DNA from 2 places in the Streptomyces sp. NBC_00388 genome. Region 2 is predicted to be linked to the other one. Evidence: riboswitches for the same ligand, from Rfam matches in the RefSeq annotation. Region 2 holds a riboswitch; the other holds the start of a gene.
The links. A riboswitch is a leader RNA that binds a small molecule or an ion and turns the genes downstream of it on or off. The one in region 2 is predicted to bind cyclic di-AMP.
Positions count from the first base shown of each region.

Region 1: linked by a shared signal. The riboswitch ahead of OG917_RS16335 (M23 family metallopeptidase) and the one ahead of OG917_RS26120 (M23 family metallopeptidase) in region 2 are both predicted to bind cyclic di-AMP.

Region 1 covers NZ_CP107948.1:3,613,272-3,620,921, reverse strand. The annotation lists gene OG917_RS16355 (hypothetical protein) at 1-132, opposite strand, end outside; gene OG917_RS16350 (MmyB family transcriptional regulator) at 300-1,058, shown strand; tRNA gene OG917_RS16345 (tRNA-Met) at 1,234-1,307, shown strand; gene OG917_RS16340 (PP2C family protein-serine/threonine phosphatase) at 1,535-2,680, shown strand; cyclic di-AMP (ydaO/yuaA leader) riboswitch at 2,906-3,046, shown strand; gene OG917_RS16335 (M23 family metallopeptidase) at 3,058-4,119, shown strand; gene OG917_RS16330 (aldo/keto reductase) at 4,433-5,377, shown strand; gene OG917_RS16325 (PrsW family intramembrane metalloprotease) at 5,459-6,943, opposite strand; gene trmB (tRNA (guanosine(46)-N7)-methyltransferase TrmB) at 7,080-7,650, opposite strand, start outside.
Region 2 covers NZ_CP107948.1:5,836,096-5,843,745, reverse strand. The annotation lists gene OG917_RS26140 (DUF5998 family protein) at 1-177, opposite strand, end outside; gene OG917_RS26135 (bifunctional acetate--CoA ligase family protein/GNAT family N-acetyltransferase) at 236-3,208, opposite strand; gene OG917_RS26130 (HPr family phosphocarrier protein) at 3,335-3,616, shown strand; gene OG917_RS26125 (GntR family transcriptional regulator) at 3,913-4,590, opposite strand; gene OG917_RS26120 (M23 family metallopeptidase) at 4,807-5,589, opposite strand; cyclic di-AMP (ydaO/yuaA leader) riboswitch at 5,602-5,761, opposite strand; gene OG917_RS26115 (M16 family metallopeptidase) at 5,993-7,360, opposite strand; gene OG917_RS26110 (M16 family metallopeptidase) at 7,381-7,650, opposite strand, start outside.

The sequences.
Region 1 (7,650 bases), 2.2 Mb from region 2:
GACCCGCACGGCCTCGGCGACCAGGTCCTTCTTTGTCAGTCCCAGAAAATGTGCTCCCTGGCTGATCAGTTTGTCTGTTGCCGGATCCACTTTGAGCGGAGCCTGTCGGGCGGGCTTGGCAGCTGCAGTCATGACGATCACCTCCCTCACCATGGTACCTAAGTACCTCATGGTGTGAATGGACTCGTGGCGCGTGTAGTACTCCACGCTGATACCGGCCAGCCGGGCGGCAGGGCGAACTCGGCCGGGTCGAGAGCGGCCCGCCGGGCCTTCAGGAACGCGCTGATCTCCGGATCCGCATGCATCGGGCCATCCTCATCGAACAGGGCCGCGGCGGAAACGTCTCCCCGGACGTGCTGGACGCCCTCGCCCGCGGGCTGCGGCTGACCGCGGCCGAGTACGAGTACCTGCGGAACGTGGCGCGCCGGGCGGCGCGTGGCGGGGCGGCCGGGCGGCCGGCCGAGGAAGCACCACAGGTCGTACGGCCGGGCCTGCGGGTCCTGCTCGACGCGATGGACGGCGTCGCGGCCGTCGTCTACGGACGGGCGATGGACGTCCTGGCGTGGAACCGGGCCGGCGGCCGGCTGGGGTGCGACTTCGCGGCCCTGGCCCCTGCGGAGCGCAACCTCGCGCGGCAGATGTTCCTCCGCCCGGACGCGGAGGATGCCCACCCGGAGGTGGCGCAGATCCGCCGTGAGGTCATCGCGGTGCTGCGTGCCGAGGCCGGGCGCACGCCGGACGGCGTGCGGCTGCGCGAGGTGGTCGGCGAACTGCTGGAGCGCAGCCCGGAGTTCGCCGGCCTCTGGCAGGCGCAGGACGTCGAGGAGAAGGGGTACGGCATCAAGCTGGTCAACCATCGGGAGCACGGGCTGCTGAAGCTGCACTTCCAGGCGATGCGGCTGCCGCCTCCGGACGAGGAGCTGACGCTGCTGCTGTACGCGGCCGAGGCCGGATCGCGGTCCCAGGCGGCCCTGCGCGCGCTCTCGGGCGGGGCCGGGCACGAGACCGGGCACGAGGCCGGGTACGACGCCGAGGAAGCCGCCGCAGCTGCCGGGTAGCGCTCCGGACATCGCGGGCCGGCCCATGCCGGCGCCGCGCGTGCCGGTGCGGCCCGTCCCGTGCTCCGCCGTCGTGTGCGGGCTGTGCGGGCTGTGCGGCAGAGGGGCCGTCGGCGTCTGCCGGGGGAAATGGTCCTGAGCACCCCTGGGGATGCCGTAGAGTTGTGTTTACCGACGCGGGGTGGAGCAGCTCGGTAGCTCGCTGGGCTCATAACCCAGAGGTCGCAGGTTCAAATCCTGTCCCCGCTACTCAGGACGAAGGCCCAGCACATCATGTGCTGGGCCTTCGGTCGTTTCCCGGCCCGCCCTCGGCTCGCTCCCCGCCCCCGGGCCTGCCCGGCCGGGATCTCGCGCCCGGCAGCGCCCGGCCGGGCTTCCCCCAGTTGGCGGGCGCCGAATCGCACTCGGCCGTGGTTGCCGCCAGCCTGGTGGTGCGCGGTACCGTCCGCCGCTTTCGGACCGGGCAGGAGGCAGGGGTGGGGCAGGGAGAGGACATGGGCTGGGTGCGCCGATTCGTCCGGGCGCTTCCGGCCGCGCTGATTGTGGGCGGCGTGATCTTCGACCAGTTGACGCCCCGCGGATTCACCGCGGCCCCGTTCTTCTCCGCCGCCCCTGTGATCGCCGCCCCGTTCTACTCGTTCCGGGCCACGCTGGTCACGGGAGTCATCGCGATCCTGGCCATCGCGGGGCTGCACGTCTACGACGACACCTCGGAGCAGGGCTCGGCGATCACCGAGCTGATCACGGTCATCACCGTGTCCGTAGTCGCGCTTCTCATCAACCGGGTGATCCGGCTCAGCGGCGAGGAGCTCGCGTCGGCGCGGGTGGTGGCGGAGACGGCGCAGCGTGCCGTGCTGCCGGTGCCCGCCGAACGGATCGCCGGGCTGCACATCGCGGCACGGTACGAGGCGGCGCAGGCGGGGACCTTCATCGGCGGCGATCTCTTCGCCGTGCAGGACACCCCGTACGGGGTCCGCCTTGTGGTGGGCGACGTGCGGGGTAAGGGGCTGGGCGCCGTCGAGGCCGTGGCCGTGGTGATCGGGGCCTTCCGGGAGGCCGCCGAGCAGGAGGTCACGATCGAGCGGGTCGCGCAGCGGCTGGAGCATGCGCTGACCCGTGAGGGGGTGCGCCGCGAGGGGCTCGACGCCTTCGAGGGCTTCACCACGGCGGCTCTCGCCGAGATCCCGCGCGAGCAGGGAGTGATCCGCCTGCTCAACCGGGGCCACCCCGAGCCGCTGCTGCTGTACGCGGACGGGGGCATCCACGTCCTGGCGCCGACCGATCCCGCGCTGCCGCTGGGGCTGGCCGATCTGGCGGCCTGGCCGGACCGGGCCGACGAGACGGAGTTCCCGCCGGGGGCCACGCTGCTGCTCTACACCGACGGGCTGTCCGAGGCACGGAACGCGGAAGGCACCTTCTACGAACCGAAGGAACGGCTGCGCGGCCGGATCTTTCCGGGGCCCGAAGAGCTGCTGACGGCGGTGACCGACGACGTGCGGCTCCACACGGGCGGGCACACCACGGACGACATGGCGCTCCTCGCGGTGGGCCGCCCGCTCCGGGGGCAGCCGTACCGGCGCAGAACGGTGGAGATCATCCACCGCGACCGGCACAATCCGTAGCCGAAGGGCACCCCTCCGCATAACAGTTGACGCACTTTCAGGAGATGGATGTTTCCCGGCGGCTTCTGAGGGCAGGTCAGGTCGCCCGAATATGCCCCTATATGCGGTGAAAAGCGCAGGCCAGGGCCGTTAACGATCAGTCGGAACAGCTTGGAATCCAGCCCTCGCGTCTATTAACGTTCGATAACGCAGCGCGGTTGTCCCAGTCGTCGCAAGAGGCGGCACCGTGCGCACGCGCCGAATCCCGCAAGGGAACCGGGGAACCACCAATTGGGGTGAATCGGGCTGCTCCGTAAGGGACGCCCGTAGGAGACCTTCCTGCTCCGAACCCGTCAGCTAACCCGGTAGGCGGTAAGGAAGGAAAGGAGTGCGCCTCCGTGGCGTCCAACAACCCTGCCCCCGAAACGCTTTACTTCCCGAACGACGATGCTCTCGGTTTCGGCGGTGAGGACGGCGGTTCGTTCGACGAGTGGAACCCCACCGAGGATTCCCTCCGTCCGGTCCGCGGCAAACACCGGGTCGCCAAGCAGCGTGGCGGTCTCGCCCGCAGCTCGACGGTGCTCGGCGTCGGCGTGATCGCAGCCGTCGGCGCGGGCGGCATGGCCAGCGCCCAGAGCAAGCCGCCGGTCGCCATCTCCCTCCCCGACCTCCCGCAGTCCGTGAAGGACAAGCTGCCCGAGGCCGAATCGCTGCCCGGTGTGGGGACGCTGCTCTCCGACCTCGGCGGCTCGCCGGACCACGGGAGTACGGCGGCGGACGCCACCAACGCGGCGCTCACCACTTCCGCGGCCACCGGCAAGGGCGGTGCGGACGCGGGCGAGGCACTGCGCGCCCGGATACTCCAGCAGGCCGAGCAGCAGCAGGGCGCGGTCGAGGACGAGGCCAAGGCGGCAGCCGAGAAGGCAGCGGCCGAGAAGGCGTCGGCGGAGGCGGCCAGGAAGCAGGACGAGGCAGCGGCCAAGGAGAAGGCGGCCAAGCAGAAGGCCGAGGCGGAGGCCAAGGCGAAGGCCGAGAAGGAGCGGCTCGCCAAGCTGGCGGCGAGCTACTCGCTCCCCGTCTCCTCGTACACCCTCACCTCGCGGTTCAACGACGGCGGTTCGATGTGGTCCTCGGGCCACCACACCGGCCTGGACTTCGCGGCCCCGACGGGCACCCCGATCAAGGCCGTGCACAGCGGCACGGTCAAGTCGGCGGGCTGGGCCGGGGCTTACGGTTACCGCACGGTCCTCACCCTCGACGACGGCACCGAGCTGTGGTTCTGCCACCAGTCCTCCCTCTCCGTCAGCGCCGGCCAGAAGGTCAGCACCGGCGAGGTCATCGGCCGCGTCGGCGCCACCGGCAACGTCACGGGGCCGCATGTGCACCTGGAGGTCCGCCCCGGCGGCGGCGACCCGATCGACCCGATGACCTGGCTCCAGGGCAAGGGCCTCACCCCGTAGGGAGCCGGTACGGGACCGGACGCCGCGCGGCCCGGTCCCGCACACGGTGTCCGGATCCCGGCTGCGCCCGGTACGCGGCCCGCACAGGGGCGCACCCGGTCGGCGTACTCGTGCGGCCCCGCACAGGGGCGTACGGGCAGTTGAACGTACGTCTTCCCCAGCTCCGGCAGTCCTGACGGCACCCCCCCGACGCCAGGACTGCCGGTTCGACGTGTCCGGCGTCCGGCCGTGTCCGCCGTCCCGCCGTGGCCGGTCCCACCCGTCCGGACGGTCCGCCGGAATAGTGCGGAGCCGCCCGGGGGTTGATCACGGTATGACTTCTCTGCGCGCACTCGGCTCATCCGACCTCAAGGTCTTCCCGCTCTCCCTCGGCGGCAACGTCTTCGGCTGGAGCGCCGACGAGGAACAGTCCTTCGCCGTGCTCGACGCCTACACCGCGGCCGGGGGCAACTTCATCGACACCGCGGACACCTACTCGTCGTGGGTGCCCGGCAATGAGGGGGGCGAGTCCGAGACGGTCATCGGCAACTGGGTGGCCGCCCGGGGGAACCGCTCCGACGTGGTGATCGCCACCAAGGTCGGCGCACACCCCCAGTACAAGGGGCTCTCCGCGGCGAACATCAAGGCCGCGGCCGACGCGTCGCTCCAGCGGCTGCGCACCGACCACATCGACCTCTACTACACGCACTTCGACGATGTCTCCGTCCCGGTCGAGGAGATCATCACGGCCCTCGACGACCTGGTGAAGGCCGGCAAGGTACGCGCCATCGCCGCATCCAATCTGAGCGCCGAGCGGCTCGAAGCCTCCCTGGCGTTCTCCGAGGCCGAGGGGCTCGCCAGGTACGTCGCCCTCCAGCCGCACTACAACCTCGTCTCCCGCGACACGTACGAGGGCGAACTCCAGGATGTGGCGGCCCGGCACGGTCTGGCGGCCGTGCCGTACTACTCGCTGGCCAGCGGCTTCCTCACCGGTAAGTACCGGCCCGGGGTGGACGTCGACAGCGTGCGGGCCGAGGGTGCGGCCAAGCACCTCGGGACCGAGCGGGGGCCGAAGGTCCTGGCCGCGCTCGACAAGGTCGCCGCGGCGCACGGGGCCGAGGTCGCGACCGTCGCTCTGGCATGGCTGGCCGCACAGCCGACCGTCGTGGCGCCGATCGCCTCGGCCCGTACGGTCGGGCAGCTGCCCGCGCTGACGGCTGTCGCCGAGCTGAAGCTCACCGGCGCCGAGGTGGCGGAGCTGACCGCGGCCTCCGCCTGAGACCCCGGTGCCCGGTGACAGCCGGGCGCCAGCAGGCCGGCCGTGCCCGGCCGGGCCACCGTCCCGGCCGCGCCCGGCCGGTCAGTGCTGGTACGGGTTGTAGCCGCCGTAGTGCAGATGCGGCGGCGGCACCCGTACCCGCCCGGTCGCCTGCGCCGCGTACAGCAGGGCCGGCCCGGCGATCTCCTTGCGCTGCCAGAGGTGGTGCAGCAGCTCCTGCTCGCGTGCCTCGAAGTCCGGGCCCACCGCACCGCGCTGGGCCCGGTGCCGCAGGAAGGCGAGGGTGGTCGCGAACGCCTCGTACTCGGAGACCGCGCGGGAGGCCGCCCTGGCACGGGACTTGGCATCGGCGTGCGCGGGCGGCCGGTGGTAGGGAGCCTGTCCGTACGGGCCTGAGCCGTTCGGGCCTGAGCCGTACGGGCCGCCCGGCGCTGGGGACCAGGGAGCCGGGTGCGGGCCGAGATGCGGGCTGGTCGCGCCGAATCCTCCGGCGAACGTACGCGCGGCGAAGCTGCGCGCCATGGCCCGCGCCCGCATCGACGAGAGCGCCGGCGGTTCCGCCGGGGAGAGCCAGCCCGCCGCAGCGTACGCGGGCAGTTCGGCCGATATCGTGCGCAGCTCCCGCTGGCGGGTCCAGACCGCCAGCCAGGTGAGCACGCCGAAGACCGGCAGCATGAACGCGCCGTAGACCAGATAGAAGCCGTAGGTGCCGAAGGCCGACGAACTGTTCCACAGGGCGTGCATGCCCATGGCGCAGAGTAGGCCGAGCAGCGGCGGCAGGGTCCTGCGCAGCCGCTGGCGCTCGGCGGCTGCGGCCGCGACGCCGAAGCCGATGCCGGTCAGCACGGTGAACAGCGGATGGGCGAACGGCGAGAGGACCACCCGGACGAAGAAGGTCGCTGCCGTCACGGCCGGAACACCCGTGAAACCGAGGGTCTTGTCCTCACCGAAGGCACTGCCCAGGTACAGGATGTTCTCGGTGAAGGCGAAACCGGTCGCGGTGAAGCCCGCGAAGACCACCCCGTCCACGATGCCGGTGAAGTGGCGCCTCCGGAAGAGGAAGATCAGCATGATCGCCGCTGCCTTCGCGCTCTCCTCGACGATCGGCGCCACCACTCTCGCCCCGAGGTTGTCCGCACTCGTCGGGTCCGCCGTGGCGGTCGCTATCCAGTGCGTGGCGAAGGAGTTGGCGATGATCGCGACGAGGGCGGCGGCGCACGCACCCCAGGCGAAGGCGAAGATCAGGTTGCGCCAGGGGCCCGGATCGACCCGGTCGAGCCAGCGGAAGGCCGCCATGAGCAGCGGCACCGGCAGCACGGCCAGGCCGATGCCGACCAGGAACCCTTCGGTGCCGGTCTGCTCCCGGACCAGCGAGAGGATCAGGAGGCCGCAGATGGCGAGGACGATGATCACGGCGGAGGCGCGCAGCGCCTTGCTCCGCCAGAAGTCCCTGCGCGGGGCGTACCGCCAGTGCGCACGCGGCGGAACGGCGTCGAAGCGCGGCTGCTCCTCGTACACCGGGACCACCGGATGGACCGCCCCGGGCGGCACGCTCGACTCGTACACCTGATTGAGCCTAACGAGCGGTACCGACAACCGCGACGCCGTACTGGGATTCCGTGCCGGGCCCGGCTCGATCCCGCCCGTCGTCGAAGGGTTCCGGAGGACCTGCGGCCCCGGGGATGCGGGGACCGCGGCAGGGTTACCGGTGGTCGCTCGGGCGGTCGTTGCGGCGGAACAGCAGATCGTGCACCGCGTGGCCCTTGTCCAGCCCCTGGCCCTCGAACCGGGTCAGCGGACGGAAGCCGGGCCTCGGCGCGTAGCCGCCGTCCGGCTCGGTGTTCTCGAAGCAGGGGTGTGCGGTGAGCACCTCCAGCATCTGCTCGGCGTACGGGACCCAGTCGGTCGCGCAGTGCAGGACGGCGCCGGGTGCGAGCCGGGCCGCGGCGAGGTCGAGGAACTCGGGCTGGATCAGCCGCCTCTTGTGGTGGCGGCTCTTGGGCCACGGGTCGGGGAAGTACACCCGCAGCCCGGTCAGCGCGTCCGGCTCGATCATCTCGCGGAGGAGGATGATCGCGTCACCGTTGGCCACCCGGATGTTGGACAGTCCGTTCTGCTCCGCGAGACGCAGCAGGTTTCCCTGTCCCGGGGTGTGCACATCGGACGCGAGGATCCCGGTCGCCGGGTCGGCGGCTGCCATCTGCGCGGTGGCCTCGCCCATGCCGAAGCCGATCTCCAGGACCACCGGGAGGCCGTCGAAGAGGGCGGGCAGA
Region 2 (7,650 bases):
GCGGCGGACCTCGTTGGAGTCGAACGTGGTCTCCTGGTGCACCAGGTACGAAGAGACCGGCTCGCCGCCGACAGCGGCCTCCACCGCCTCGGCCACGAGGGCCGGGTAGTAGCCGCTGCGCTCGATCGCCGCGCGGAGCCCCTGGGTCGTTGTACCGGTCTTCGCCATGGGCTCCATCTTAGACCGACGGCTGTGGGGCGGGAGGCCGCCGGAGCGGGGCCCGGCGGGCGGCGGCTCAGTAGCTGGGGAGGCGGCGCGGGCCGAGGTCGCCGAGCGCGCGGGACGGCGCGAGCCGCACGGCGGCGCCGAGGACGGAGACCCCGCTCTGCCCGACCACCACCGGTTCGAGCGCGACGGACACCACTTCGGGATGGTCGTCCACCAGCCGGGACACTCTCAGCAGCAGCTCCTCAAGGGCGGCGGTGTCGACGGGCGCGGAGCCCCGCCAGCCGAACAGGAGCGGCGCGGTCCTGATGGACCTGATGAGCTCAGCCGCGTCCCGGTCGGTGGCGGGGACGAGCCGGTGGGCGGTGTCGCCGAGCAGCTCGGACGGCGCACCGGAGAGGCCGAAGGAGAGGACGGCGCCGACAGCCGGGTCGATCGCGGACCGTACGACGGTGTCCACCCCGCGGCCCACCATGGCCTGCACCACGGGCCGGACCTCGGCGGGGCTGCCCAGACCGGCGGAGAGCTCCGTGTAGGCGCGGCGCAGCCCTGCCTCGGTCGCGATGTCGAGCCGCACTCCGCCGAGGTCGGGGCGGTGGCGGAGGTGGGGCGCCGTGGCCTTGAGCGCCACCGGGTAACCGAGATGTTCCGCGGCGGCGACGGCGGTGTCCGCGTCCGGGGCCGGCCTGGCCGGCCGGACACGGATGCCGTACAGGCCGAGCAGTTCGCACGTGTCGTCGGTGGAGAGCGCCAGGCCGCGTGTGACGTCGACGCGGGCTGTGCCGAGCAGCGCCTCGATCCGGTCGGCCGCGGCGTTCTCGTCGATGTCGTCGTACTCGGGGACCCGGCCGGGCTCGGCGGCCTGGCGGCGCCATTGCGCGTACCGGACGGCCTGGGCGAGGGCGCGGACGGCGCGCTCGGCGGCCGGGTAGGCGGGGATGCCGCGGGTGCGGGGGGCGGAGGGCGCTTCGCCCGGTTCCCCGCCGGTTCGGCCGGCCGTGCCGGACCGGCCATCGGTGCCGGAGGGGACAGAAGTGCCGGGAGCAGCGGGAGCGCCGGAGGTGCCGGGGGCGCCAGGAGCGCCGGACGTGCCGGGAGACGCCTCTTCCCCGTCGCCGTCCGCCGCCTCGTCGCCCTCCGCCGCCCGGTCCGGGGCCGCCGGCTCGGCCGGGCCGTGGGCGCCGCGCACCGTCCCGGTGGCCGCCGCCAGGGCCTCGGCGAGACCGCCGATCTCCAGGTGGACCACGGCGACCGGCTTGGCGGGGGCGTCCGCGGCCGCCTCGCGCAGGGCTGCGGCCAGCACCTCGCCGTCACCCGACTCGGTCACCCCGTTCTCACCCACCCAGGGGATCGCGGTCACCAGCACCGCGTCGCAGCCGTCGTCCGTGAGGGCCCGGCCGAGCGCGTCCCGGAAGTCCTGAGGGGTCGCGCCGGTCGTCAGGTCGACGGGCGGGAGCGGACGCAGGCGCTCCGTGAGGCAGGCGTCGTAGGTCAGCAGGCCGAGCGACTCGGAGTTGCCGAGGATCGCGACGCGCGGACCCGCCGGCAGCGGCTGGTCCGCCAGCAGCAGACCGGCGTCGACGAGTTCGGTGACGGTGTCGACCCTGATCACACCGGCCTGCCGCAGCAGCGCGGAGACCGTGGCGTCCGGGACCCGGGTGACCGGGACCGCGTGACCGGGCGGGGCGCTTCCGCTGTGCCGGGCGCCCTTGACCACCACGACCGGTTTCACCGCGGCGGTGCGCCGGGCGAGGCGGGTGAACTTCCGGGGGTTGCCGATCGATTCGAGGTAGAGCAGGGCGACATCCGTGTCGGGGTCGTCGTGCCAGTACTGCAGGAAGTCGTTGCCCGACAGATCGGCGCGGTTGCCGGCGGAGATGAAGGAGGAGAGCCCGGCGCCGCGCCGGTGCAGCGCGGAGAGCAGCGCGATACCGATGGCGCCGGACTGGGTGAAGAGCCCGATCCGGCCGCGCGCCGGGGACTCGGGGGCCAGCGAGGCGTTCAGCCGCACGTCTTCCGCGGTGTTGATCAGGCCGAAGGCGTTCGGGCCGATGATGCGCATCCCGTACGAGCGGGCCCTGCGAAGCAGGTCGCGCTGGCGCAGCAGCCCTTCGGGCCCGCTCTCCGCGTATCCGGCGGCGACCACGACGAGCCCCTGGACCCCGCTCCCCCCGCAGTCGGCGACCACGTCGGGCACCTGCGCGGCCGGTACGGCGACGACCGCGAGGTCGACCGCCTCCCCGGCAGCGGCGATGGACGCCACCGACCGGTGGGCGGGGGCGCCGTCCACGTCCGTGAGGCCTTCAGGGAAGGCGCGGTTCACCGCGTAGACGCGCCCGGTGAAGCCGGACGTGCGCAGATTGCGCAGGACCGCGCGCCCGACCCCGCCGGGTGAGCGGCCCACTCCGACGACGGCGACGGAGCGGGGTGCCAGCAGCCGCTGCACCGACCGCGCCTCCGCACGCTGTTCGCGGGCGCGCTGAACGGCGAGGGACGCCTCGGTCGGTTCCAGATCGAGCGTCAGGTGGACCGAGCCGTCCTCGAAGCTGCGCTTCTGCTCGTACCCGGCGTCCGTGAAGACCTTGATCATTTTGTTGTTGGCGGGCAGCACCTCGGCCACGAACCTGCTGACCTCGCGCTCCCGGGCGACCGCCGCGATGTGTTCGAGCAGCGCGGAGGCCACGCCGCGCCCCTGGTGCGCGTCCTGGACGAGGAAGGCGACCTCGGCCTCGTGCTCACCGATCCGGTCGTAGCGGACGGTCGCGATGAACTCACCGCCGACGGTCGCCGCGAGTCCCACCCGGTCGACGTAGTCGTGATGGGTGAAGTGGTGGACGTCCTTGGCCGAGAGGCGGGGGTACGGGGCGAAGAAGCGGTAGTACTTGGACTCCGGCGACACCAGCTCGTAGAAGCTGACGAGCCGTTCCGCGTCCTCGGTGGTGATGGGCCGGATCCGTGCGGTACCGCCGTCGCGGAGCACCACGTCCGCCTCCCAGTGGGCCGGGTACACGTGGTGCGCGTTCTCCTCCAGCGGGGGCTGCATGCTGAAAGCGTACGGGTCGCGGGGGTGCGGGGAGCGGTGCAGTCTGGGTTCCGGCGGACCCGCGTCACGAGGTACCCCGTGCAACACTGGTCTAGACAACAGTCGCAGAACTCGAAGGGCAACACCATGGCTGAGCGCCGCGTCAAGGTCGGGTGGACCGAGGGCCTGCACGCCCGCCCGGCCTCCATCTTCGTCCGAGCCACCACGGCTTCCGGCGTCCCCGTGACGATCGCGAAGGACGGCAGCAACCCGGTCAACGCGGCATCGATGCTCGCGGTCCTCGGCCTGGGAGTGGAGGGCGGCGAGGAGATCGTGCTCACCTCGGACGTGGACGACGCCGACGCCGCCCTGGACCGGCTGGCCAAGCTGGTCGCCGACGGGCTCGACGAACTCCCCGAGACCGTCTGACCGCCTCTACGGCACCTCTCGTTTTCGCGCGCACCTGTTTGCCACCCGGCCGCGCACCCGTTCACAGCGCACCCGTTCACAGCACCGAGCCGCAGTACCCCTTCCGGGGCACTGCGGTTCTGCGTTTCCCGCCTTTTCCCGGATTACCCTCCGGGGCGCCATTCACCGCATCACCGGAATCCGGCACACCGGAGGCCGGTATGCCGGAATACTGAAAAGCAGCGCGAAGGAAAAGGAACACGGAAAGCAGCAGGAGTCGTCACGGAAATGATTTCTCCCTGTATACGGCAGGACTGTTAATCAGTGATGCTCGCAATGTTTACACCATGTTGCGGATCCCTCACACGGCCCTGGTTCCGCAGCCGGTGGGCCCCCTTGGCACGCTCGGCGTGCACCGCCGTCAGCGCGCGGGCCCGCTCCGCGTCGCCGCGCGCCACCGCGTCCACGATCGAGCCGTGCTCGGCCCAGGACACGACCGGCCGGGCCGGCTGGTCCACTGCGTACATCCAGCTGATCTTCTGCCGCAGCTGGCCGAGCAGGGTGGCCAGCGCCGAGCTGCCCGATGCCTGCGCGAGCGTCTCGTGGAACCAGCCGCCGAGCGACCGCAGGTCCTCGCCCTGCCCCCGCCCGGCCCGCTCCTGTCCCAGCCTGACGAGACCGCGGAGCACCTTGAGGTGGGCCTCGGTCCGCCGCTGGGCGGCGCGCGCCGCGCCCATCGGTTCCAGCAGCATCCGCATCTCCAGCAGATCGGCCGCCTCCCGCTCGGTCGGTTCGGCGACACAGGCGCCCGCATGGCGGCGGGTGACCACGAACCCCTCGGACTCCAGGGTCCGCAGGGCCTCACGGACAGGCACTCGGGAGACGCCGTAACGGCGCGCGAGCACTTCCTCCGTCAGCCGGCCGCCCCGCTCGTACACCCCCGAGATGATGTCGTCACGGATTGCCGTGCATACCGAATGCGCCGGAATGCGCATGACCGAACCTCCGCATCGACGCCCGCCTGCCGCGGTCTGTCCGCACCTGTGCGGCGACTCTATGGCAGGCCAGGTTAATTCCCGAAGGCCCCCGGTAAATCATGGATATCTTTTGGCCATGCGGAAACCGGACGTACGAAAAACATCCGCGCGGACATACGGAACAGGTGTGGCCCCGGCGCGGGAAGCACCGGGGCCACACAGAACAGCGGGGGGTCAGACGTCGACGCCGTGCGAACGCAGATACGCGACGGGGTCGGTGTCCGAACCGTAGTCGGGGCCCGTGCGGGCCTCGAAGTGGAGGTGGGGGCCCGTGGCGTTGCCGGTGGCACCGGAGAGTGCGATCTGCTGGTCCGACGTGACGGCCTGGCCGACCGAGACACCGATGGAGGAGAGATGGCCGTACTGCGTGTACGTGCCGTCGTGCATCCTGATGACGATGTTGTTGCCGTAGGCGCCGCCCCAGCCGGCCTCCACGACCGTGCCCGCGCCGACGGCGTGGACCGGGGTGCCGCTCGCGGCGTGGAAGTCGATGCCGGTGTGGCTGCCGGACGACCAGAGGCTGCCACCGGTCTTGTAGCCGGTGGAGACGTACGAGCCGGCCACCGGGGGGACGAAGGCGTTGAGGCGCTTGCGGGCCGCGGCCCGGGCCGCGCGCTCCTTCGCCGCCTTCGCCTCGCGCTCCCGCTCGGCCTTCGCCCTGGCGACGGCCTTCGCTTTCGCCTCGGCCTTCGCCTTCGCCTTCGCGACGGCGGCCTCGTGCTCCTGAGCGGTCACCTGGGCCGCTATCCGGTCGGCGACCGTGTCACCGACGAGGATGGTCCGGTCGAGGCGGGCCTCCTGCGCGCTGGGGGTCCTCGGGCCGTCGGCCATCGCGGGCGAGGCGAGGGTGCCGATGACACCTGCCGTGGCGAGCGTGGCGACTCCGGCGACGCCCGCGGTCCTGCGAGTCAGGCGGTTCGGGGCACGGTGCTTACCGGTAGGGCGGCTGAACGCCATGAAGGGGCTGGTCCTTTCCTTCCCTCTCGCCTACCGGGTTAGCTGACGGGTTCGGAGCAGGAAGGTCTCCTACGGGCCCGCCCCTGCGGAGCGGCCCCGATTCACCCCAGGGACTGAGTGGGTCCCCGGCTCCCCAGGCTCGCGCCTGACGGGGACTCGGCGATCGCTGCCCGGCGCCGCGGTTGCGGCTGTGTCCGGCGGACAGCGAGTGCGACGGTAAGTGGTCGGTGCGGGCCGCGCCAAACGGACAGCGGATTTTGTCGCACATCCCACAGCCGCACCGGCCGGGACGGGCAGGGGTCCCGGTGGACGTGCTGTCCACCGGGACCCCCGGCCTGTCCGCACGGGCCGCCCGGGCCGCCCGGACCGCCCGGACCGCCCGGAACAGGGAGCTACCGGGGCGTCAGCTCGCGACCACCGTCACCTCGCCGATGCCGAGCGCCCTGACCGGCTCCGCGATCTGCGCCGCGTCTCCCACCAGCACCGTCACGAGCCGGTCGTCGGGGAAGGCGCTGACCACGGCGGCGGTCGCCTCGACCGTGCCGGTCGCGGCGAGGTGCGCGTACAGCTGCGCCTGGAAGTCGTCCGGCAGATGCTGCTCGACCTGATCGGCGAGCGTGGCCGCGACCGCGGCTGCCGTCTCGTACTTCAGCGGAGCGACGCCCACCAGATTCTGTACGGCGACATCCCGCTCGGCGTCGGTCAGCCCGCCCGCGGCAAGCGTCCTGAGCACCTTCCAGAGGTCGTCGAGCGCGGGCCCGGTCGACTCGGTGTCGACGGAACCACTGATGGCGAGCATGGCCGCACCGGTTCCGTCAGGCGCGGAGCGGAGCACCTGGCTGAACGCCCGCACCCCGTAGGTGTAGCCCTTCTCCTCGCGCAGGACACGGTCCAGGCGGGAGGTGAGCGTGCCGCCCAGGCAGTAGGTGCCGAGGACCTGGGCGGGCCAGACACGGTCGTGCCGGTCGGCGCCGATCCGGCCGATCAGCACCTGCGTCTGGACCGCTCCGGGGCGGTCCACCACGACCACCCGGCCGGTGTCGTCCGCGGTGATCGGGGGCACCGGGCGGGGCGTGCCCGCGTTGCCCTTCCACTCGCCGAGGCTCTCGGCGAGCACGGCGTCCAGGTCGGTCTCCGCCAGATCGCCGACGACCACGGCGGTCGCTGTCGCCGGCCGGACGTACGCGTCGTAGAAGGCGCGGACCGCGGCCGCGTCGATACGCGCCACCGTCTCCTCGGTGCCCTGGCGCGGGCGCGACATGCGCGCGGTCGCCGGGAACAGCTCCTTGGAGAGCTGCTTGGCCGCCCGGCGCGCCGGGTTGGCGAGCTCGTGCGGGATCTCGTCCAGCCGGTTGCCCACGATCCGCTCGACCTCGCTCGCGGCGAAGGCGGGCGCCCGCAGTGCGTCGGCGAGCAGGCCGAGCGCCTTGGGCAGCCGGGAGACCGGCACTTCGAGGGAGACCCGGACACCGGGGTGGTCCGCGTGCGCGTCGAGCGTGGCACCGCAGCGCTCCAGCTCCGCGGCGAACTCCTCGGCGCTGTGCTTGTCGGTCCCCTCGGAGAGGGCCCTCGCCATGATGGTGGCGATGCCGTCGAGCCCCTCGGGCTCGGCGTCCAGCGGGGCGTCGAGACTGATCTCGACGGCGACGACCTGCTGTCCGGGCCGGTGGCAGCGCAGCACCGTCAGGCCGTTGGGCAGGGTGGAGCGCTCGGGTGCCGGGAAGGCCCAGGGCCTGGGGGCGCCCGCCTGGGGCTGGGGGTGGAAGGTCATCGTCACGGCCGCGGGGTCGGTCACTGGTCCGCCTCGGTGGTCTCGGTGGTGGCGGAGGCGTCGTCGGACACGACGTCCGCGCCCGTCTCCTCGGGCTCATCGGCGGCGACGGGCTCGTACACCAGCACGGCCCTGTTGTCGGGGCGCAGCCGCGCCGCGGCGATCTCCTGCACCTCGCCGGCGGTGATGTCCAGCACCCGGCGCACCGCGGTCAGCGCCAGCTGCGGGTCACCGAACAGCACGGCGTACCTGCACAGTTCGTCGGCGCGGCCGGCCACCGTGCCGAGCCG